DNA from 3 places in the Bradyrhizobium daqingense genome. Region 1 is predicted to be linked to each of the others. Evidence: predicted binding sites of a transcription regulator. Region 1 holds the regulator's gene; each other region holds the start of a gene.
The links. The regulator LexA, encoded in region 1, represses DNA repair genes until DNA is damaged. The targets are predictions, from matches to a motif close to TGTTCNNNNTGTGTTCNG.
Positions count from the first base shown of each region.

Region 1 (7,535 bases):
CTGTCGAAGCGCGTGCTGACCCAGCTCGTCCGCGACGGCCATGTCGCGGGCTGGGACGATCCGCGCATGCCGACCATGGCGGGCATGCGCCGCCGTGGCGTGCCGCCGGCGGCGCTGCGCGAATTCGTCAAGCGTATCGGTGTGGCCAAGGCCAACAGTGTGGTCGATGTCGGCATGCTCGAATTCTGCATCCGCGAGGAGCTGAACCGCACGGCGCAGCGGCGCATGGCAGTGCTGAAGCCGCTGAAAGTGGTGATCGAGAACTATCCGGAAGGGCAGACCGAGGAGCTCGAGGCGATCAATCATCCTGATGATCCTTCGGCCGGCACGCGCAAGATCACGTTCGGCCGCGAGCTCTATATCGAGCAGGACGACTTCATGGAGAACCCGCCGAAGAAGTTCTTCCGCCTGTCGCCAGGCAACGAGGTGCGGCTGCGCTATGCCTATTTCGTCAAATGCACCGGCGTGATCAAGAACGACGCTGGCGAGGTGGTGGAGCTGCGCTGCACCTACGATCCCGCGACCAAGGGCGGCAACGCGCCCGATGGCCGCAAGGTCAAGGCCACCATGCACTGGCTGCCGGCGGCGGCATCGAAGCCGGCGGAGATCCGCATCTACAACCAGCTGTTCTCCAATCCGAGCCCGGACGCTTCGAACTTTGCGGCCGATCTCAATCCGAACTCGCTTGAGATCCTGTCCGATGCGCGGGTCGAGGCCTCCGTTGCGGAAAGCAATGCGATGGAGCCGATGCAGTTCGAGCGCCAGGGCTATTTCGTGCGCGACAAGGATTCGACCCCTGGCAAGCCGGTGTTCTCGCGGACCATCGGCTTGCGCGACACGTTCGCCAAGGAAGTCGCCAAGGGGTGAGGGGACCACAATGATCAGCGAAGCCGACGCCATCGTTTCAGGCATCATCGCGAAATGGTGCGCCGGCTTCGCAAAGCTCGACGCTGCGGCGCTGTCGTCGCTATATTCGAGGAACGCGTTCTTCTTCGGCTCCAATCCCAAGCTCTATCGGGGCCGGGACGGTGTTGCCGATTACTTCAATGGCCTGCCGCGCTGGCGCAAGCCGAGTGCGGCGTTCTCCGAGGTGAACGCAGCGCAAGCAGGGCCCGATCTGATCAACGTGGGCGCCACCATCACGTTCGATCTTGCTGGCGAACGTCCCGATCTCGTCGTCAAGATGAGCTGGGTCATCATCCGCGAGGACGGCGAGTGGATGATCGTCAATCACCACGCCTCGTCGAAGGCGCCGCTGATCTGACGCGAGCAAGGCATCGTCAGGGCCGCTCGAAGGCCTCGGTGACTGGGAGTCAAAGTAAAGTAGGGCGCTCCACCGACTGTTCCTGATCCGTACCCTATTCGCATATCCGCACGGTCCGGTAGCCTCTGCACCCGTCGCGTATCGTAAGGTGCAGGGGAATGGCGGAGCCGGGCCGGCCAATACGCTCCCAGGGAGTTGCCGGGACGTGGCCGCTCGGCCGCGCTGCCTCGGCTGGCGGCCTAGCACCTGCTGGCTTTGGCCTGTGGCCCGCGATCATCGAGACATTGCGCGGCTGGGCGCGCGCGGAAGCCGGTCCGGGGCGCCTGCTGCCTTGGGTGCCCGTCGCGTTCGGCGGCGGCATCGCGCTCTATTTCGCCGCCGATCATGAGCCGGTGCTCTGGGTCGTCGCGTCGACGGCGGCCACGCTCATGCTCGGCGCAATGCTGCTCCGACGCAGCCGGCTGTTCGCCCCGGCGATCATGATCGCAGCGATCGCCGCCGGCTTTTGCATCGCGACCTGGAAGACGGCGCGCATCGCCCATCCCGTGCTGGCCAAGCCGCTCTATTCGGTGTCGCTCTCGGGTTTCGTCGAAGCGCGCGATATCCGCGAGCGCACCGACCGTTTCGTGCTGCGCGTCACCGCGATGGAGGCGCAGCGCAGCGACGTCAAGCTGGAGCGCGTGCGTCTGTCGGTGCGCAAGGGGACGGCGCCGGAGGTCGGCAGCTTCGTGCAGCTGAAGGCGCGGCTGATGCCGCCGATCTCGCCGGTGCGGCCCGGCAGCTATGACTTCTCCCGGGACATGTATTTTCAAGGCATCGGCGCTTCCGGTTTCGTGATGGGAACGATCGCGGCGTCGGTACCGCCGGAGGCCGGTGGCTTGCGGCTGCGCTATGCTGCGTTCATGCAGGGCCTGCGCGATGCGATCGACGCACGCATCCGCGCGACGCTCGAGGGCGACAATCGCGCGATCGCAACGGCATTGCTCACCGGACGGCGCGATGCGATCAGCGCGCCCGTCAACGACGCCATGTTCGTTTCGGGGCTCGGCCATGTACTGTCGATTTCCGGCTATCACATGGCGGTCGTCGCCGGCGTCGTGTTCTTCGCGGTGCGCGCGCTGCTGGCGCTGATCCCGGGGCTGACGGCCGACTTCGCCATCAAGAAATGGTCGGCGGCCGCCGCGCTGGTCGCGGCTGCGTTCTATTTGCTGCTGTCGGGTGCGGAAGTCGCGACGCAACGCTCGTTCTTCATGACGGCAGTTGTGCTGATCGCGGTCATGGTGGATCGCCGGGCCATCACCTTTCGTACGCTGGCGGTGGCGGCGCTGATCGTGCTTGCGGTTGCGCCCGAAGCGCTGGTGCATCCGAGCTTTCAAATGTCGTTTGCGGCAACGCTCGGTCTCGTCGCGCTGGTGCAGATCGGCATGCCGAACCTGTTCGCCTCGCCCGATCATTCGGCGACCGCGCGCATCGCATTGTGGGGCGGCCGCGAGATCGCGATCCTATTCCTGGCCTCGCTGATCGCGGGGCTCGCGACCACGCCCTATGCGGCCTTCCACTTCCATCGCGTCACGCCCTACGGCGTCATCGCCAATCTTGGCGCGATGCCGGTGGTCTCGGCATTGGTGATGCCGGCGGGGCTGCTGGGACTGATTGCAGCGCCCTTCGGGCTCGACGGCGTGTTCTGGTGGCTGATGGGGATCGGCATCGACTGGATGGTCGCGGTGTCGAGCTGGGTGGCGGCACTGCCGGGTGCGATCGGCCGCATTCCGGCTTTCGGCATTGCGCCGTTGATGGCGGCAAGCCTCGGCATCATCATGATGGGGCTGTTGCGGACGCCCTTGCGCTGGGCCGGTGCCCTGTTGCTGCTGGTGTCCCTCGCCTGGGGCTTGTCGGCGCGCCAGCCCGATATCCTGATTGCCGGGGACGGCGCGAGCGTCGCGGTGCGGGGGAAGGACGGGCAGCTGCACGTGATCCGGGCGAGCAAGGACAGCTTTCTGCTGAGGGAATGGCTGGCGGCCGACGCCGATCCGCGCGACGCCGCAACCAATTCGCTGGCCGATGGCGTGTCATGCGACGAAGCCGGCTGCGTGACGCCGCTCGCCGACGGGCGGCTGGTCGCGCTGTCCCTGCGCGTCGACGGGCTTGCCGATGATTGCAGCCGCGCCGCGCTGGTGGTGACGACCCGGCCAGCGCCGTCCGGCTGCGCAGCCATGGTGGTCGACCGGCCGCGGCTTGCAAGCCAGGGCGCGCTGGCGCTGACGCAGCGTGGTGACGGCTTTGCCGTTCAGGCCGTGAGGGCGAGAGGCGCAAGCCGGCCCTGGTTGCCGGCCGGCGCTGGCGAAGGGGATTTCGACGGCAGCCTCGTGCCCAAGAACTTTACGGCCAAGACGGCAGCGCCCCGGAGTCGGGACGCAACGCCGGCAGAGACCGACCTGCAGGCTGACGATTGAGCAGATGGGCTACAGATACCAGGCCAGCACGGCGTCGAGACCGGCGCTGCCGATGACCGGCAGTGCCACCATCTGGCTCAGCCCGGCCGCGCGGGCCTCCGCAGCCGCGATCGAGTCGTCATGCGCGAGATCATCGTTGAGCGCGGGCATGCCGGTGGCCCAGGCGCCCCCGATGCTGCCGTCGCTCCTGGCGATCGATGTCGTCGCATAGAGGCCCGCAAGGTCGGTCTGCCCGCTGCAATCGCCGGCGCGGAAGACCAGCGCAGAGCGAGCCTCGTTCGGGACCCAGATCTCGAAGCGTCGCGCGATCGGGGTGGCCTGTGCGGAGAGGAAGGTCAGCACCCAGCTCTGGTCGGCGCCGGTGCGGTAGGGCACGCCGACGCCGAGATTGATCCCGACCTCGGCGGCTTCTTCCCACCGCAGAAAACTCCTGGCGTTATGCAGGTCCTTGATGATCAGCGGCAGGCCGGCCTTCCAGGTGCGTCCGGGCAGGCCGAAGCCGCGCGGGAATCTGGTGTGGCGGGAGTTGAATTCGAACATGTCGGCGGTGCCATAGTAACCGTCGACGAGCCGCATCTCGTGGGAGACATCGGGATCGTTGTGCCAGAGCTCGATCGCCCCGACATGCGCTTCGTCATCGCCGCAGAACAGCACCATCACGGCCTGCAGGAATTCGCCGGCGAACACCGGCACCGCGACGCCGCAGGTGAGGCCAGCTGCGAGCGCCTGATCGGTCCGCTTGAAGTACGAGTTGGCAAACTTGGTGAGGATCACCGGATGGCCGCTGGCCCACGCTTTGCCGGGCAGCCCCTCGTCATGACCGAAGCGCAGGTCCTCACTCACGGCCTTGAACGCGGACAGCCCTTCACCGTAGAGGCCGCCGCCGAATTCCAGCCGCATGCGCGTGCGGTCGGGCACCCAGAGTTCGACGACGCGAATGAAGGCTTTCATCGACCATGTCCGCTGTGTCAGGTCCCGACAGCATCGGTCATTTGACCGCGGAGCGGACGTTCAAAATTCAGGCATGGCGGCCCAAAGTTCGTGCGCGGGTCGAGGCGGTGCTCAGTCGGCTGCCCGGATATCACGAGCGCCAAACCGTCCATGTCGCCGGCCGCGGCCGGCGAACGGCAATTTCAATTCTGGTCTCCGACCTGGACGGCCGGGACGGCGCATCAGCCGATCGGCAGGCGGGGCGTTGGGCTCGGGCGGCTGTCGGCGATGATCTGCGGCTTGTGCTCGCGCTCGCTGACCGGCTGGGTCACCGGCAGTTGCAGCACCGTTGCGCGCTGGCCTTCGACGAGCTGCGTCACCAGCACGTATTTGCCGTCAGGGAATTCGATCGCGTCGTGATGGCGATCGGGAATGTGCGGATCGATCTTGCCGAACTTGCCGACGCGGGAGTTGATGGTGCGCGTCCAGATCCAGCGATTGTCGTAACGGACGTTGTCGGCGAAGGCGAGCTCCGTTCCCGGCAACAGGCAGACGGCTACGTTCGGATCTGCCGCGGAAGCAAAGCCGCGCGTCGAGGTGCCGCGGAACGTCGTGGAGACGATCGTCTCGCCGACTTCGGCGGGACGCGATGCAACGGCATGCAGGCTGTAGTCACACATCGGGTGCTCCTCATGCGAAGATAGCAACCCGCGCCTCTTTCGGAGGCGCAAGCCTCTATCAGAGTGGAAGCACGTGACGCTCTGCTCGGTTGTAGGCGAATCTGCGGCTGGCGTTCGCGAGACGCGATCACATTATCTTTTTCAGATTCACTAGGAACAAAGCTCATTTCAGCGCATTTGGGGACCACAGAACGCCTGTGGCCGCGGGCGCTGAGGCACCATTGCGTGCTCGATCTTTCGAGCTCGGACACGATGAGCGCCTGGCTCCGCCCCCGAGTGTGTCGTACTGAATGAGGGCCGGACAACCTGCGCAAGACCGGAAAGACTGTCCAGCCGGAGCGGACGCATCCGCTCCAATCGGGATCATCGGTATCGAATGACCGCCGGGCGGTCAGTATTTGCGGTACAGCCCGATCAGCTTGCCCTGAATCTTCACCCGGTTGGGCGGCAGGATGCGCACCTCGTAGGCGGCGTTGGCCGGCTCGAGCGCGATCGAGGCACCGCGGCGGCGGAAGCGCTTGAGCGTCGCTTCCTCGTCGTCGATCAGCGCCACGACGATGTCTCCGGTATCGGCGCTCTCGTTACGCTGGATCAGTGCCATGTCGCCATCGAGGATACCCGCTTCGACCATCGAATCCCCGCGCACCTCGAGCGCGTAATGTTCGCCGGAGCCGAGCATGTCCGGCGGGACGCTGATGGTGTGGCTGCGGGTCTGCAATGCCTCGATCGGCGTGCCGGCCGCGATGCGGCCCATCACGGGCACGGCAACCGGACGCTCGCCCTCGTCCGCGGGCGGGCTGGAGCTCGCACGGATCTTGCCGAGATTGCCCTCGATGACGCTCGGCGTGAAGCCGCGGCGGTTGCCGGCAGCGGCCTGGAGCTCGGGCAGTTTGATCACCTCGATGGCGCGGGCGCGGTTGGGCAGGCGGCGGATGAAGCCGCGCTCCTCGAGTGCGGTGATCAGGCGATGGATGCCTGACTTCGAGCGCAGGTCGAGCGCATCCTTCATCTCGTCGAAGGAGGGCGGCACGCCGCTTTCCTTCAGACGTTCGCTGATGAACCGCAGAAGCTCGTATTGTTTGCGCGTTAACATCTCGACCAAAGTCCCCCGGTTGATGTCGTTCGATTCCGAGACGCTGTATTGGAGCGGCGAACCGCTACATCCTCGAAACAAATCATGAACAGACACTATATGTTCGATATGTGTTCCGCAACTGCTTAATTTACCGTGAATGCGGCCAAGTTCGCGGAACGCGTGTGGTGGATGCGTTCAGACGGGCAGGCGCAGCACCTCGCAAGGCGTGCCGGCTTCGGCCCTGGGTGCGAACGGCGCGCGCACGAGAAGTGCCTGTGCCGCAGCAAGATTCGCAAGCAGCGAGGAATCCTGGTGGTTGACGGGAACAGCGACGAGCGCGCCGTCGTCGCGCTCCTCCAGCCTCGCGCGAAGATAATCCGCCCGCATGTCGTTTGCGCCGACGTCCTTGCCGAGCACGGCGCGCTCGTGACGATGATGAATCACGGATCGGCCCGACAAGGCGCGAATCAGCGGCACCATGAACAGGAAGGCGCAGACATAGGACGAGACCGGATTGCCAGGCAGGCCGATCACGCGCATCGCCCCCAGTCGTCCGTGCATCATCGGCTTGCCCGGGCGCATCGCGATCTTCCAGAACGCCATCGCGATGCCTTCGTCGCGGAGCGCCTGCTGGACCAGATCGTGATCGCCGACCGAAGCCCCGCCGGACGTGACCAGGATGTCCGCGCCGCTTTCGCGCGCGCGGCGGATGCCGGCGGCGGTGGACTCGAGCGTGTCGGCGGCAATGCCGAGGTCGATCGTCTCGGCCCCCTCGCTGCGGGCGAGCGCGTGCAGCGCGTAGCCGTTGGAATAGACGATCTGGCCGTGGCCGGGCTTCGAACCTGGCAACACGAGCTCGTCGCCGGTGGCGAGAATCGCGACCTTCGGACGGCGGCAAACCACAAGCTGCGGGTGATTCATGGCGGCGGCGAGCGCCAGATCGCGTTCGGTGAGTCGGGCTCCCCTGCGCAGCAGCACGTCGCCTTCGGAGAAATCAACGCCTGCGGGGCGAATGTGCCGCCCGGCGATGGCGGCTTCCTTGATCGTCACCTGCTTGCCGTCGGCAACGGTGTCCTCCTGGATCACGACCGCGTTGGCGCCGGTGGGAATGATGCCGCCGGTGAAGATCCGCA
Region 1 covers NZ_CP088014.1:5,463,949-5,471,483, reverse strand. The annotation lists gene LPJ38_RS25905 (glutamine--tRNA ligase/YqeY domain fusion protein) at 1-867, shown strand, start outside; gene LPJ38_RS25900 (YybH family protein) at 878-1,264, shown strand; gene LPJ38_RS25895 (ComEC/Rec2 family competence protein) at 1,423-3,717, shown strand; gene LPJ38_RS25890 (GAF domain-containing protein) at 3,727-4,668, opposite strand; gene LPJ38_RS25885 (hypothetical protein) at 4,890-5,327, opposite strand; gene lexA (transcriptional repressor LexA) at 5,719-6,420, opposite strand; gene LPJ38_RS25875 (molybdopterin molybdotransferase MoeA) at 6,598-7,535, opposite strand, start outside.

Region 2 (7,535 bases), 2.2 Mb from region 1:
ACCTGCTCAATCTGATCAGCGACATTCTCGATCTCTCCAAGATCGAGTCCGGCACGGTGACGGTCGACGCCGAGGAGATCCTGACTGCGAACCTGCTCGAGACCGTCGGGCGGCCGTTCCGGCACGAGGCGGACAACCGCAACCTATCGTTCAAGATCGACATCGATCCGAACCTGCCGCGCAGCATCGTCACCGACTCCAAGCGCTTGCAGCAGGTCTTGAAGAACCTGCTCTCCAACGCCTTCAAGTTCACTGCCGAAGGCGAGGTGCGCCTCACGGTCGCCGGAGCGGTCGGCGGCTGGGGCACCGATCACCCGGTGCTGAATTCGGCGCCGGCCGTGATCGCGTTCGAGGTGTCCGATACCGGCATCGGTATTCCCCTGGAGAAGCAGAAGCTGATCTTCGAAGCGTTCCAGCAGGCAGATGCCGGCACCAGCCGCAAATATGGCGGCACTGGCCTAGGACTTGCGATCAGCCGCGAGCTCGCGAGCCTGCTCGGCGGCGAAATCCACCTGCGCAGCTCGCCGGGCAAGGGCTCGTCCTTCACGCTCTATCTGCCGCTGAAATATTCCGGCCCGACGCTTGCACCGCGCGCAGCGCCTGCGCCGCAGCAGTACAACCAGCCGCCGGCACTCCAGCCGGCCGCGCCCGACCAGCAGCAGCGCGTCATTGAGCAGCTTCCCGACGACCGGCTCAATCTCGAGCCCGGCGACACCATCCTCCTGATCGTCGAGGACGACCCGCATTATGCACGCGTGCTGGTCGATCTGGCGCGCGACAAGGGATTCAAGGTGCTGGTCGCGGCCCGCGGCGCCGAAGCACTCGAGCTCGCCAAGCAGTACCAGCCGACGGCCGTCTCCCTCGACGTGTTCCTGCCGGACATGCTGGGCTGGACCGTACTGAGCCAGCTCAAGCACAATCCGCTGACTCGCCACATCCCCGTGCAGATCATCACCCTCGACGAGGACCGCCAGCACGCCTTGGCGCGTGGTGCCTTCTCCTTCGTCAACAAGCCGACGACGACGGAAGGCGTCTCCGCCGCGCTGACGCAGATCAAGGAATATGCGCGGCCGCGGCGCAAGCGGCTCCTGATCGTCGAGGACAACGAGGCCGAACGGCTCTCGATCCGCGAGCTGCTGCACCACGACGACATCGAGATCGTGGCAACGGACACCGGTGCCGGCGCGCTTTCGACGCTGCGCGAGCAGCCCTGCGACTGCGTGGTGCTCGACCTCAGGCTGCCCGACATGACCGGCTTCGAGGTGCTCGACCAGATCCGCAACGACGAGGCGCTGTCCAACATCCCGGTCGTGGTGTTCACGGGCCGCGAGCTCTCCGCGGAAGAGGATGCGGAACTCCACACCATGGCGCGCAGCATCGTGGTCAAGGGCGTCGAGTCGCCGGAGCGCCTGCTCGACGAGACCGCGCTGTTCCTGCACCGTGTCATCACGGAACTGCCGGTCGAGAAGCAGCGCATGCTGGAGAAGCTGAACAGTTCCGACGAGGACCTGATCGGCAAGACGGCCCTGCTCGTCGATGATGACGCCCGCAACATCTTCGCGCTGTCGAGCGTGCTGGAACGGCGCGGCATGAAGGTGCTGACGGCCACGACCGGCAGCGAGGCGGTTGCGTTGGTCGAATCCAATCCGGAAATCGCCATCGTGCTGATGGACATCATGATGCCGCAGATGGATGGCTATCAGACCATGGGCGTGATCCGAGAGAATCCGTCCTTTGCGCGGCTGCCGATCATCGCGCTGACCGCCAAGGCGATGAAGGGCGATCGTGAGAAATGCCTGGAAGCCGGTGCGTCCGACTACCTCGCCAAACCCGTCAACACCGATCAATTGCTGCTTGCGATCCGCATGTGGCTGCACCGCTGAGTTTGGATCCGCGAATGGACCACGAAAAGGTCAACATCCTGCTCGTCGACGACCAGCCTGCCAAGCTGCTCGCCTATGAGGTGATATTGAAAGACCTCGGCGAGAACCTCGTGATCGCCTCGTCCGGACGCGAGGCGCTGGAGGTCCTGCTCAAGACCGAGATCGCGGTGATCCTGGTCGACGTCTGCATGCCCGAGCTCGACGGTTTCGAGCTCGCCGCGATGATCCGCGAGCATCCGCGCTTCCAGAAGACCGCGATGATCTTCATCTCTGCCATTCAGGTCAGCGACATCGATCGGTTGCGCGGTTACGAGATGGGCGCGGTCGATTACGTTCCGGTGCCGGTCGTGCCGGAGGTGCTGCGCGCCAAGATCAAGGTGTTCTCCGAACTCTATCGCAAGACGCGCGAGCTCGAGCGACTGAACCAGGAGCTCGAGGACCGCGTCCGCGCGCGCACCGCCGAGCTGGAAAACTCCACCGCCAAGCTGCGCGAAAGCGAGCAGCGGCGCAGCATGGCGATCGCCGCCGGCAAGATGGGCTCCTGGGACTGGGACTGGATCACCGGCGACTGGATGTGGGACGAAGGCCAGTATCGCATCTTCGGCGTCGGCCCGGAGAGATTCGAGGTCAATCCGGCCAACGTCCAGGCGTTGCTGCATCCCGATGACGTCGACCAGTTGCGCAAGGCGATCGCCGAGTTCAACAGCGGCACGCGCGCCTATGAAACCGAATTCCGCATCGTGCGGCCCGACGGGGAGGTGCGCTGGTGCGTCGGCACGGCGGCCGCAACCATCGACGATAACGGCCGCGTGGTGCGGGTGAGCGGCGTCACCGTGGACATCACCGAACGCAAGCGCGCCGAGGAGCGGCAGAATCTCCTTGCGCGGGAAGTCGACCATCGCGCCAAGAATGCGCTGGCGTTGGCGCAATCGATCGTGCGCCTCACCCGGGCCGACGAGGTCAAGGCCTATGTCAATGCCGTCGAGGGGCGCATCAACGCGCTGGCGCGCGTCCACACCATCCTGTCACTGTCGAGCTGGCAGGGCGCCGAGCTCTCCAAGCTGATCGACGAGGAGCTTGCGCCCTATTCGCTGGGCGGCCAGATCAAGTTGGCAGGCCCCGAAGTTCAGTTGCTGCCGGCAACCGCCCAGACGCTAGCGCTCGCTCTGCACGAGCTCTTCACCAACTCGGCCAAGTATGGCGCGCTGTCGACGCGGTCGGGACGGCTCATAATCGCCTGGCAGGCCGAGGACGACCGCCTCACGCTCACCTGGGAGGAATCCGGCGGCCCGCTGGTCAGGACGCCGAAATCCCGCGGCTTCGGAACGCGGAGCCTGCTTGCGAGCGTCGAGTCCCAGCTCGGCGGACAGGCGCAATTCGATTGGCGTGCCGAGGGCCTGTTGTGCCGCCTGGAGGTGCCGTTGACGCGCAAGACCGCGGCGACCACCGGACCCGGCAAGTTCGATGCCGCAGCCGCGGCCGAATTGCAGCGCGCCTCCGGCTAACCGGACGCCGCGCCCGTCATGCGCTGCTCGGTTCGTGGATCGCGCGCAATGCGTCCTTCGAGCCAGGCTTCCGTTCGGGAGAGATCGCGTAACGCCTTCGCATAGCGGCGAGCCGCACTTCGTTCTGCGCCGCGCGGGAGCTTGCGTGCCTTACGCAGGATGTCCGCGGCCGCATTGCGATAGGCCAGCGAGCGGTACAGAAAGACTACCTTGCCCATATCGACTATTCCCGTGTTGATGGCGTCATCTTCGCAAGCCCGGCATGAACGTCGGATGAAGCCGGCGATGACAATTCCTTCATCCGGATGGAACCAGTGAATGCCGCGTGCGTTTGCAAGCCAGCTCGGGACATTGTTCCATGCGCGCGAAAAAGTCGTCCGACCTGATCTCTCCCACCGGCCTCATCAAGCTGATGACACACGCGATGATGGGCGCAGCGCTCGGCCTTTCCTTCAGCCTCGCGCTCATTCTGTGCAATCCAGCCGTCGCCAACCTGCTCAAGAACGGCGGAAGCCAGGCCGCCATCGTCTTCGTCCTCACACTGGTGACGACGTTCACGATCGGCGCCACGCTGACCGGCGTCGTGTTCATCCTGGAAGAGAACAACCAATCTTGAAGCATCCGTGACGTAGGGAGACGCTTTGTCGGGGAACTCCTGCGACCAACGGCCGTTGGCCGCCTGCGTCAATTTAACTCAGGGAGTTCCCTTACATGAAGACGACCAAGCTCGCACTCGCCGTGATGCTGGCAACCGGCCTCGCCGCCGCACCCTTCGCCGCGCAGGCGAAGTCGCACAAGGCAAAGCATGGATCCTCGATGTCATCGTCGCAGACCACCGGCGCCAACACCAAGACCTCCAAGGGCGCCGATCCCTCCGGTCAGGGCGGCTCTGGTCCGGGCTCCGACCAGGGCGGCACGATGACCAACAAGGGCGGCACGAATAACGCCAAGTGAGCTCTGCACGGTAAGCCGATTCAAAAGTCCCGCGTTCTGCGCGGGACTTTCACGTAAACCCTCTCGCGCCACATGGTCGGCGCTTAGCTGCGCCGGATGTCAGTGACGTTAGGGCTGCGCGTTGCGGGACTGTTTTTTGCGAGACGATCGAGCAGCGCCCGCTTGCGCGCGATCAGGAGTTGGGCCGCAGCATCCTCGAGGCCCTCGCGCTGCAATTGCCTGATGGCAGAACCCAATTCCAGAATCTCGGCGCGCAATTTCAGGATCCGGTAATCGTCCGGGTCTTCCTCCATCGCGCCCCCCATGTCTCAGCTGCGAACCAATATGCTTGCCGGCTTGTCCTTCGTCACGGCGCGAAGACGCATCCGGCCGCGGACATCAGGCAGAGCATCGCCGCCCCCGGCCGCCTTCCATTCCTCGATGAGCAGGTTGAGTTTGCGGCGCAGATCGATCTGAACCAGGGCGTGTTCGGCGCAGTCGCAATCGCGATTGACGAGATCGCGCACGGACGCCTCGACGTCGGCCATCTCCAGCCTCAAGGCGCTGATTTTACGGCGAATTTCATTAATCCTATTGTCCATGGCTTGTTAGAACAAAATAAGAACATATAGTCAAGTCACGATTTCCAGAACGGAGGAGCGACATGCAGGTTCAGGCCAAATATGATGCCAGGGTTTTTCTGAGCGAGCGGATGACCCGGACGCAGGGACTGAGATTGAAGCGGCTCAGCGAAGAGGCGTATCAGCCGGCACAATATGCGCGCGATCTGTCGTCCGCCGAGGCTGCGCGGCGCATCCAGGTGCTGGAAGCCGAGATCGAGCTGGCGAATTCGTTCTAGGCTGCCCGGCCAGCCGGTCCGTTGCTCGCCTGACTTCGGAACCATGCCTGTGTGGAACGGTTCTTCCCCGGCCAAGGGAGAACAGGCATGGCACGCAAGGCAAAGAAGCGCCGCTACTCACGCAGCTCCGGCAGCGATGTCGAAAGCGAGATGCGGCGCTACAAGAAGGGGACCGCGAAGAGCGGGCGTGGCGGTCGCGGCGGACGCGTGAAGAGCCGCAAGCAGGCGATCGCGATCGGGCTGTCGAAGGCCCGCAAGAAGGGCAAGAAGGTCCCGAAGAAGGCATCCAAGCGCACGACGTCCAAGAAGAAGACCGCCAAGAAATCTTCCAAGAGCAAGAAATCTTCCAGGGAAACGTCGAAGCGGAAGTCCGCCAAGCGCTCGCGCTGACTTTGGTCAGATCATGCTGCCGGGCATGAAGCAGCGGATCGAAATCCCGAACGCAGTCTTCACCGGCCACACCATGGTGCGGCCGGCGCGGTTCGGCTCGGTGATGACGGCTTCGTCCGGCACGTCGATCCACTGCCCATCCAGCCTGACGCGGTAATGTCCGTCGTGCGATTCCCAGTCGGGGTCGGCGACGGCAAAGCCGTCCGCATCCGAGCAGCACGGACCGAGATGGCTGCGGAGGCTGTCGAACCAGGGCTTCAGGGGCGAGTTGGCATAGCGGCCGTCATCGCGCCCGAGGGCGCTTGCAGTCGGCAGCACGAAAGACGCCACAAATAGTGCCGTCATCAGCGAGAGCTTCAATCGATCCATGTCGGCACCGATCAAATGCGAACCACCGGCCAGTCCCACAAAGCGACGGGGCGGCTCGAAGTTCCACGCTTGCAACCCGACCGCGCGGCGCCATTGCCGCAGGGCACGCGGGTGCTGTTCGGAACTGTGATCGACGAACACGGCTTTTTCGGACGAAGCGGGTCATCTTCACTGCCGTTAACGAGATTGTTATCGGCGCCGCGATCTCGACAGCACATTGGAAAGGCGGCCCGAGGGCCGCCTTTTTGGAGCTTCGCTGATGAGGTGCATCTTATGCGAGTGGGACCGCGACGAATCGCGTCGCCTCCGCGCTCTTGACCTGCAACAGCACGCTGCGCTTGCCGGACGATTTGGCCTGAGCCAGCTCCGAGCGAACCTCGCCGACATTGCTGACGGCCTTGCCGCCGACATTGAGGATGACGTCGCCTGTCTGGATGCCGCGCTGCGCCGCCGGCCCTTCCGGATCGACCTCGGTGACGACGACGCCCTTCTGGCCGGCGCCCTGAACCTCGCCGGCGGGCGCCAGACCAAGCCCGAGACGCGGGGTGCCGGTGTCCGGCTGCACTTTCCCGTCATTGGCCTTGCCCTGAGCCTGCTTTTCGTTCGACAGCTCGCCAAGCGCCAGCGTCACCGTCTTGCTCTCGCCCTTGTGGTAGACATCGAGCTTGACCGAACTGCCCGGCGCCAACGTGGCGATGGTGCGGGCGAGATCGCGGGAATCCTTGATCGCGGTGCCGTTGACCGCGGTGATGACGTCGCCCGCCTCGATACCCGCCTTCGCCGCCGGACTGTCGGCTTGCGGATTGTCGACGATCGCGCCGCGCGCCTCCTTCAGGCCGAGGCTGTCGGCGATCTCGGACGTCACGGGCTGCACCTGCACGCCGAGCCAGCCGCGGGTGACCGCGCCCTTGTCCTTCAGCTGCGCCACCACGAGTTTCGCGGTCGAAGCCGGAATGTCGAAGCCGATGCCGACCGAACCGCCGGAGGGCGAGAAGATCGCGGTATTCACACCGATCACGTTGCCGTTCATGTCGAAGGCCGGACCGCCGGAATTGCCCTTGTTGATGGGCGCGTCGATCTGGATGAAATCGTCATAAGGACCATTGCCGATGTCGCGCCCGCTGGCCGAGACGATACCCGCAGTCACGGTGCCGCCGAGGCCGAAGGGATTGCCGACAGCAACGACCCAATCGCCGATCCGCGGCTTCTGGTCGGAGAATTTGACGAACGGAAAATCCTTCTTGCCGTCGACCTTGATCAGCGCGAGATCGGTCTTGGGATCGGTGCCGACGACCTTCGCCTTGTAGGTCGTGCCGTCGTCCATGGTCACCTGCACGGATTCGGCGTGATCGACCACGTGGTTGTTGGTGACGGCATAGCCATCGGCAGAGATGAAGAAGCCCGAGCCTTCACCCGTGATCATTTGGTGGCGCTGGCGCGGCATGCCATTCATGCCGCCCGGAAAGCGGAAGCCGAACTGGCGGGAGAACTGGTCGGACGGCGAGTCCTCGTCCGAATCCATCCGGTTCTGTTGCAGCATCGCGCTCTTGTCGTTGTCCTGGTCGATCCTGACCCGCACCGAGATGACGGCGGGTT
Region 2 covers NZ_CP088014.1:3,299,107-3,306,641, reverse strand. The annotation lists gene LPJ38_RS15780 (HAMP domain-containing protein) at 1-1,883, shown strand, start outside; gene LPJ38_RS15775 (HWE histidine kinase domain-containing protein) at 1,898-3,388, shown strand; gene LPJ38_RS15770 (hypothetical protein) at 3,385-3,606, opposite strand; gene LPJ38_RS15765 (hypothetical protein) at 3,747-4,004, shown strand; gene LPJ38_RS15760 (hypothetical protein) at 4,100-4,342, shown strand; gene LPJ38_RS15755 (hypothetical protein) at 4,426-4,635, opposite strand; gene LPJ38_RS15750 (hypothetical protein) at 4,651-4,869, opposite strand; gene LPJ38_RS15745 (DUF3072 domain-containing protein) at 4,986-5,180, shown strand; gene LPJ38_RS15740 (DUF6496 domain-containing protein) at 5,268-5,570, shown strand; gene LPJ38_RS15735 (hypothetical protein) at 5,577-5,939, opposite strand; gene LPJ38_RS15730 (Do family serine endopeptidase) at 6,211-7,535, opposite strand, start outside.
Region 2: a site for LexA is predicted at 4,931-4,948, ahead of LPJ38_RS15745 (DUF3072 domain-containing protein). Genes of this name have one in related genera too.

Region 3 (7,535 bases), 2.5 Mb from region 1:
CGGCTTGTCGGCCTCGGTCCTGAGCACCTCCAGCACGAGATCGAGTGCCCGTTGCGGCCGGTGGTGCGGCAGACGATCGAAATAGAGCTTCAGGGCCCAGACACTGCCGACCTGATCACGCCGGCTGACGCGCTGAAGCGCGCACCACATCGATGCCAGCTCACTGATCGGCATCGGATCCAGGAACGCCTCGGTCTCGTCGGGCGTGCGCAGCTGCGGCGCGGCAACGATGACCTCGAGCAGCCCGGTGTCGTCCGTCAGCCCCATCTCTTCCAGCTCCAGTCCGTATGCGTCAGCGGCGAAGCGTGTGCGCCGCATGTTCGGATTAGTGATGGGATTGAAGCGGTGGGTTCACCGGTTGCGGCAGTCAGTCATCCTCGGACGAATCCGTGCCGAACAGGCCGAACTGTGCCGGATCGCGGTTCGGCTCAGCCAGGCCGAGATGGCGGAAGGCGTGCGACGTCAGCAGCCGGCCGCGCGGGGTGCGCTGGAGATAGCCGCACTGGATCAGATAGGGTTCGATGATGTCCTCGATCGCATCGCGCGGCTCTGACAAAGCAGCCGCCATGGTCTCGACGCCGACCGGGCCGCCGCCATAGTTCATCGCGATGGTGGTGAGGTAGCGGCGGTCCATGGCGTCCAGGCCCGCGGCATCGACCTCGAGCGCACTCAGCGCGTGGTCGGCAATCCTGCGGTCGATCTTGTCGGCGTCCGCAGCCGAGGCGAAATCGCGCACACGCCTGAGCAGACGGCCGGCGATGCGCGGCGTGCCGCGCGCGCGGCGCGCGATCTCGTTGGCACCATCAGCGCTCATGCCGACATTGAGCACGCGCGCGCCGCGGCTGACGATGCTCTCCAATTCCTCGATCGTGTAGAAATTCAGCCGCACCGGAATGCCGAAGCGATCGCGCAGCGGATTGGTGAGCAGGCCGGCGCGCGTGGTGGCGCCGACGAGCGTGAACTTCGACAGCTCGATCTTCACCGAGCGCGCCGCCGGGCCCTCGCCGATGATGAGGTCGAGCTGAAAATCCTCCATCGCGGGATAGAGCACCTCTTCCACCGCCGGGCTGAGGCGATGGATCTCGTCGATGAAAAGCACATCGCGCTCTTCGAGATTGGTGAGGAGGGCTGCGAGATCGCCGGCCTTGGCGATGACAGGACCGGACGTGGCGCGAAAACCGACGCCGAGCTCCTTGGCCACGATCTGCGCCAGCGTAGTCTTGCCGAGGCCCGGGGGACCGACGAACAGCACGTGATCCAGCGCCTCGCCGCGCTTGCGCGCCGCCTCGATGAAGATCGAGAGATTCTTGCGCGCCTGCGCCTGTCCGACGAAATCGGACAGCGATTGCGGCCGCAGCGCGGTGTCGCCGACATCGTCGCTGCGGCGCTCGGGCGAGACCATGCGGTTGGCCTTGGGATCGCTCACTTCGCAAGCTCCTTCAGGCCGAGGCGAATGAGCTGCGCCGTCTCGGCACCTTCACCCGCACTGCGCGAGGCTGAGGCGATCGCCGCGGCGGCCTGTGGCTGGCCGTAACCGAGATTGACCAGCGCCGAGATCGCGTCCGCCACGGGCCGCGGCGCGCGCCGGTCGTCGACGGCGCCGGCAAGATGCACCACGGCCGGATCGACATTGGCGAAGGCCGGCGCCTTGTCCTTCAATTCGGTGACGATGCGCTCGGCGACCTTGGGGCCGACGCCGGGCGTCCGCGCCACCGCGGCCTTGTCGCGCAGCGCGATGGCGTTGGCGAGATCGGAAGGCGACAGCGTACCGAGCACGGCGAGCGCGACCTTGGCGCCGACGCCCTGCACGGTCTGGAGCAGGCGAAACCACTCGCGCTCCTGGTCGGTGCGGAAGCCGAACAGTTTTATTTGATCCTCGCGGACATAGGTCTCGATCGACAGCACGGCGGCTTCGCCCGGCGAAGGCAGATGCTGCAACGTGCGCGAGGAGCAATGCACCTGATAGCCGACGCCGCCGACGTCGAGGATGACGAAATCCTCGCCGTAGGAATCGATCAGGCCCTTGAGCTTGCCGATCATCGTAAGACCTCAGTCGCGGCGAACACTTCTCTCTCGTCATGGCCGGGCTTGTCCCGGCCATCCACGTTTTCACATCCGGCAAAAAAGAACGTGGATGCCCGGCACGAGGCCGGGCATGTCGGCGGCGACATATAGCGAGCGATCATATCCCCACCACCTTCAGCCTGAGCGCGGTGCTCTGGCGGTGATGGGCGTGGGTGATGGCGATGGCGAGCGCGTCGGCGGCATCCGCCGACGGCGGCTCGGCCTTGGGCAGCAATATTTTCAGCATCATCGCGATCTGTTGCTTGTCGGCGTGACCGGCGCCGACCACGGTCTTCTTGACCTGGTTCGGCGCATATTCGGCGACGGAGATGCCGAACATTGCGGGCGCCAGCATGGCGACGCCGCGGGCCTGGCCGAGCTTCAGCGTCGCGACGCCATCCTTGTTCACAAACGTCTGCTCGACCGCGGCTTCCATCGGCTGGTGGCTGGAGAGGACGGACGCGAGCCCTTCATGGATCGCGAGCAGCCGGCTCGCCAGCGGCAGATCATCCGGCGGCTCCACCGAGCCGCAGGCGACGTAAATGAGGCGATTGCCCTCGGCCTCGATCACGCCCCAGCCGGTGCGGCGCAAGCCGGGGTCGATGCCGATGATGCGGACGGGGCCACGAATCGGGAGCGTAGTCATGGGCCAGTGATAGCGGCTGGCTGGACCCAGGGAAACAGAAACAGAACGGAAGTAACAGGGGATAAGGAGGTTTCGTGCCCCAGGCGCGACGCAGCACGAAGTGATGCGTCGCAGAACCGGGGCCCATACTAACGCGGCGCGTGAAGCACCATGGGTCCCGGCTCTGCGCAGCAGCGTTTCACGCTGCGGCGCGTCCGGGACACGAGCGACCTCAGCCGCCCATCTTCGCGACCAGCGCGTCCGACACCTCGAAATTGGCGTAGACTTGCTGGACGTCGTCGTGCTCGTTGAGCAGATCCATCAGCTTCAAAAGCTTCTCACCGGTCTCGTCGTCGACCGCGACGGTGTTCTGCGGTTTCCAGATCAAGGCGGCCTTGCGCGGCTCGCCGAACTTGGCTTCCAGCGCCTTGGCGACGTCGCGATAGCCTTCGGTCGAGGCGTAGATCTCGTGGCCGCCCTCGCCGGACACGACGTCGTCGGCGCCGGCCTCGATCGCGGCATCCAGCACCGCGTCGTCGGAGGCGACGCTGCGGTCGTATTCGATGATTCCGGTGCGGTCGAACATGAACGACACCGAACCGGTTTCGCCGAGATTGCCGCCGGACTTGGTGAAGAAGGAGCGGATGTCGGAGGCGGCGCGGTTGCGGTTGTCGGTCAGAGCCTCGACGATGACGGCGACACCGCCGGGGCCGTAGCCCTCGTACCGGATCTCGTCATAGTTCTCGCCGTCGCTGCCGAGCGCCTTCTTGATGGCGCGTTCGATATTGTCCTTCGGCATGTTCTCCTGGCGCGCGGCGATCACCGCGGCGCGCAGGCGCGGGTTCATGGCGGGGTCGGGGGTGCCGAGCTTGGCCGCGACGGTGATTTCCCGCGCCAGCTTGCCGAACAGCTTCGACTTCTGCGCATCCTGCCGCCCCTTGCGGTGCATGATGTTCTTGAATTGGGAATGTCCGGCCATGCGTGGTCTCTTGAATGGTCTTTGGTTCGCCGATGGGCTGGGAAGCGCGGCCTTATAGGCCGCCAACCCACCGGAATCAAAGGGCTTCGGTGTCTCTAGGTAGCACCGTAGAGGTAGCCGCCGGAACGGTCCGTGCCTAGAGGTCGGGCATCGTTAACCCTGATTTCATTCCAGCCTGCGAAAATAGCGTCCGCTCGTTCCCCGACAAGAGAGGCGTGATGGCGTTCGGACTATTTCGGAAGCGTCTGCCTGATATGGCCGCGCCTGCGGCAGCCCCGCAGGCCGCGCAGCCTGTGGCCAATTCCGAGCCCGCCGCGGCTACCGAGGGCGATTCCGCCAGGGAAATCCTGGAATTGCTGGAACTCGAACTGGGCGCGATGATTCGCCAGCTCGAGCGCGCCGCCAATTCCGTGGCCGGCGGCGCCGAGGCGACCGCCGCCACGCTGGCCGCCATTCGCGACCGCACCGACGCCCTGACCGGCCGCACCAATGCCGCGCAATCGACCGCGTCCACCTTCGCCCATGCCGCCGACAAATTCACCCAGTCGGCGCTGGGGATCGGCGCGCAGGTCCGCGAGGCCGGCAAGCTCGCCGACGAGGCCAGCGCTGCCGCGCAGGAAGCCCGCGCCAATGTCGACCGGTTGCGCGAATCCTCCGCCGCGATCGGCAATGTCGTCAATCTGATCGCACAGATCGCGCGGCAGACGACGCTGCTCGCGCTCAACTCGACCATCGAGGCCGCACGTGCGGGGGCTGCCGGAAAGGGCTTTGCGGTCGTCGCCACCGAGGTCAAGGCCCTCGCGGTACAGACGCAGGGCGCGACGGAAGAGATCACCAGGAAGATCGACGCGCTGCAGCGCGACGCCGCCGGCTCCGCGGACGCCGTGCACCTCATCTCGCAGGCGATCGAGGCGATCCGGCCGGTGTTCGAGACCGTCAACGGCGCGGTTGCCGAGCAGAATGCCACCACCAGCGAAGTGTCCGGCAACGCCGCCAGCGCCTCCGAGTTCATCGTCTCAGTCGGCGAGAGCGCCGCCGAGATCGATGCCGCGACCAAGGCAGCCGAGAGCCACGGCGAGAACGTCGCCAGCGCCGGCAAGGCCGTCACCACCTTCGCGCAGAAGCTGAAATCGCGCTGCGCCGTGCTGCTGCGGCAGAGCGAGCATGACGACCGCCGCAAGACCGAGCGCCTGCCCTGCCATCTCAAGCTCGAAACCGCGCGCGGCGTGCTGCCGGTCTATGAAGTCGCGATGGACGGCGTGCTGATCGGCGGCGCCGATGCCGGCCGGCTCGCATCCCAAGCCGTGATCGAAGGCACGCTCGAACATGTCGGCGCCTGCCGCCTGCGCGTGGTCGAGCAAACCAAGGCCGGCGCCCGCGCGCAATTCGTCAGCCCCGACGCCGCGCTCCGCGAGAAGATCGAGGACAGGCTCTGGGCCATCCACGAAGAGAATACCGAGTTCGTCACCCGCGCCATGGAAGCGGGCAACGCGCTGACCAAGATATTCGAACAGGCCGTCGCGCGCGGCGAAGTCAGGATCGACGACCTCTTCGATACCGATTACGCGGAAATCGCCGGGACCAACCCGCAGCAATATCGCACGAAATATCTGGACTGGGCCGATCGCGCGCTGCCGCCCTTCCAGGAGGCCTTCCTGGCGAAGGACCCGCGCATGGCGTTCTGCGCCATGGTCGACCGCAACGGCTTCCTGCCGGTGCACAACAAGATCTATTCGCATCCGCAGCGGCCGGGCGACGTCGCCTGGAACACTGCCAACAGCCGCAACCGGCGCATATTCAACGATCCGGCGGGGTTGGCGGCCGGGCGCAACCTGCGCTCGTACCTGGTCCAGAGCTATGCGCGCGACATGGGCAACGGAAACACCGTAATGATGCGGGAGATCGACGTCCCGATCCGCGTGCAGGGCCGGCACTGGGGCGGATTCCGCACCGCCTACAAACTGTAGTGCACGCTCAGGCAAGACGGCGGCGACGAATCATCCTCTAAACTCGAATCGGAATGGAAATGCCGCCGTGAGCCGGCGAACGGCTCTGACTGGAGGATTCATCTAAACATGTCCGTCGCACAACTTGCAGTCATGGACACCGGCTCGAACCGGACGCTGGCCGAGCGGCTGATCGATCAGCTCGCCGATCGCATCGGCGGGCTCGGCGTGGAACTCGCCGATATCGCCGGCAACGTCCAGGAAGTGGCAAACCGCGTCGCGAACCAGTCGGAGCGGTTCCACCACCTCCAGAAGACGGCCGAGACCATGGTCACGGCCAACCATGACATCGCCAATGCATCGCAGGCGGTGCAGACGACGACGTCCGCCGCGGTCGGCGAGATCGCGCAGTCGCGCAGCGCCGTCGACGCCGCGGTCAGCCACATCTCCGAGCTCGTCGCCGCGGTGGAGCGCATCGAGGCGCGCCTGAGCGCCGTCGGCTCGGCGCTGGCGCAGGTCGCGAAGGTATCGGGTTCGATCGAGGCGATCGCGAAGCAGACCAATCTGCTGGCGCTGAACGCGACGATCGAAGCGGCCCGTGCCGGCAATGCCGGCCGCGGCTTCGCCGTGGTCGCAAGCGAGGTGAAGAACCTCGCGGAAGCCACCCGCCAGGCCACGCATCAGATATCCGACACCGTGCGCGATCTCGACGGCCAGATCGAGGGCCTGATCGGCGAGAGCAGCGACGCCTCGCAACGCGCCAAGACCGCCGGCGAAGGCGCCCAGCAGATCTCGGGCATCATCTCGCGGGTCCAGCAGGGCTTTGCCTCCGTGGAGGCGGAGATCGACAGCGTCGCGCGGGCGGCGACCTCCAATCTCGGACATTGCGACACCGTCATCAGCGAGCTCAACGAGCTCGCCAAGGGCGTCGATCTGTCCTCGCGCGATCTCAAGAGCGCCGATCAGCGCGTGACGAAGCTGCTCGACACGTCCGAAGGCCTGATCGCGCTGATCGCCGACAGCGGCGTGGAGACGTCGGACGCACCACTGATCCGCGTCGTCGTCGAGACCGCCAAGCGGATCTCGGCCGAGTTCGAAGCCGCGATCGATCGCGGCGAGGTCACGCTCGACCAGCTCATGGACGAGAGGTATCGCGAAATTCCCGGCACCGATCCGAAACAATACCTCACCAATTACGTCGAGTTCACCGACCGCGTGCTGCCTGCGATCCAGGACCCGATTCAGAAATCCGATCCGCGCATCGTGTTCTGCGTCGCCTGGGCCAAGGGCGGCTATCTGCCGACCCACAATCCGAACTACCGCCTGCCGCAGGGCAAGGACTCGGTCTGGAATAACGCCAATTGCCGCAACCGCCGCCTGTTCACCGATCGCGCGGTGAAGAAGGTCGCCGCGAACACCAAGCCGTTCCTGCTGCAGACCTATCGCCGCGACATGGGCGGCGGGCAGTTCGTGCTGATGAAGGATCTGTCCTCGCCGATCATGGTCCGCGGCCGGCACTGGGGCGCATTCCGGATGGGTTTTCGGCACAGTTGACGGCCGCTACGGCGCCGCGCCGGCATCGCCAACAAGAGCTGTGAAAACAACCCCATGCACAGTAGCCGGCGTGAATGGAATCAATGGCTTGGGCGGGCGCATTAATACGCGCCCATGAGCGATGCGACAACTGTTGACCCGTCGGGCAAAACGCGGGCATAATGCTAATATTCCGAAACAACATATTCTCGTTGCTGCGCTCTCCAGCAATATGGAGCTATCGCGGGCGACTGCTTGGCGGCCGCCTGAGCAAGCACCTCGCCCTTCGAGATGACCGCCTCGCGGTCTCCTCAGAGCCTGACTCAAAAAGCGTAGACGGCTTCAAGGCTGGGCCAAGCGGCGAGTTAGAAGCCTCAGATGGGCGACG
Region 3 covers NZ_CP088014.1:7,972,905-7,980,439, forward strand. The annotation lists gene LPJ38_RS37770 (DUF6869 domain-containing protein) at 1-318, opposite strand, end outside; gene ruvB (Holliday junction branch migration DNA helicase RuvB) at 368-1,402, opposite strand; gene ruvA (Holliday junction branch migration protein RuvA) at 1,423-2,040, opposite strand; gene ruvC (crossover junction endodeoxyribonuclease RuvC) at 2,183-2,710, opposite strand; gene LPJ38_RS37790 (YebC/PmpR family DNA-binding transcriptional regulator) at 2,922-3,668, opposite strand; gene LPJ38_RS37795 (methyl-accepting chemotaxis protein) at 3,887-5,635, shown strand; gene LPJ38_RS37800 (methyl-accepting chemotaxis protein) at 5,744-7,168, shown strand; gene LPJ38_RS37805 (IS5 family transposase) at 7,490-7,535, opposite strand, start outside.
Region 3: a site for LexA is predicted at 2,741-2,758, ahead of ruvC (crossover junction endodeoxyribonuclease RuvC). Genes of this name have one in related genera too.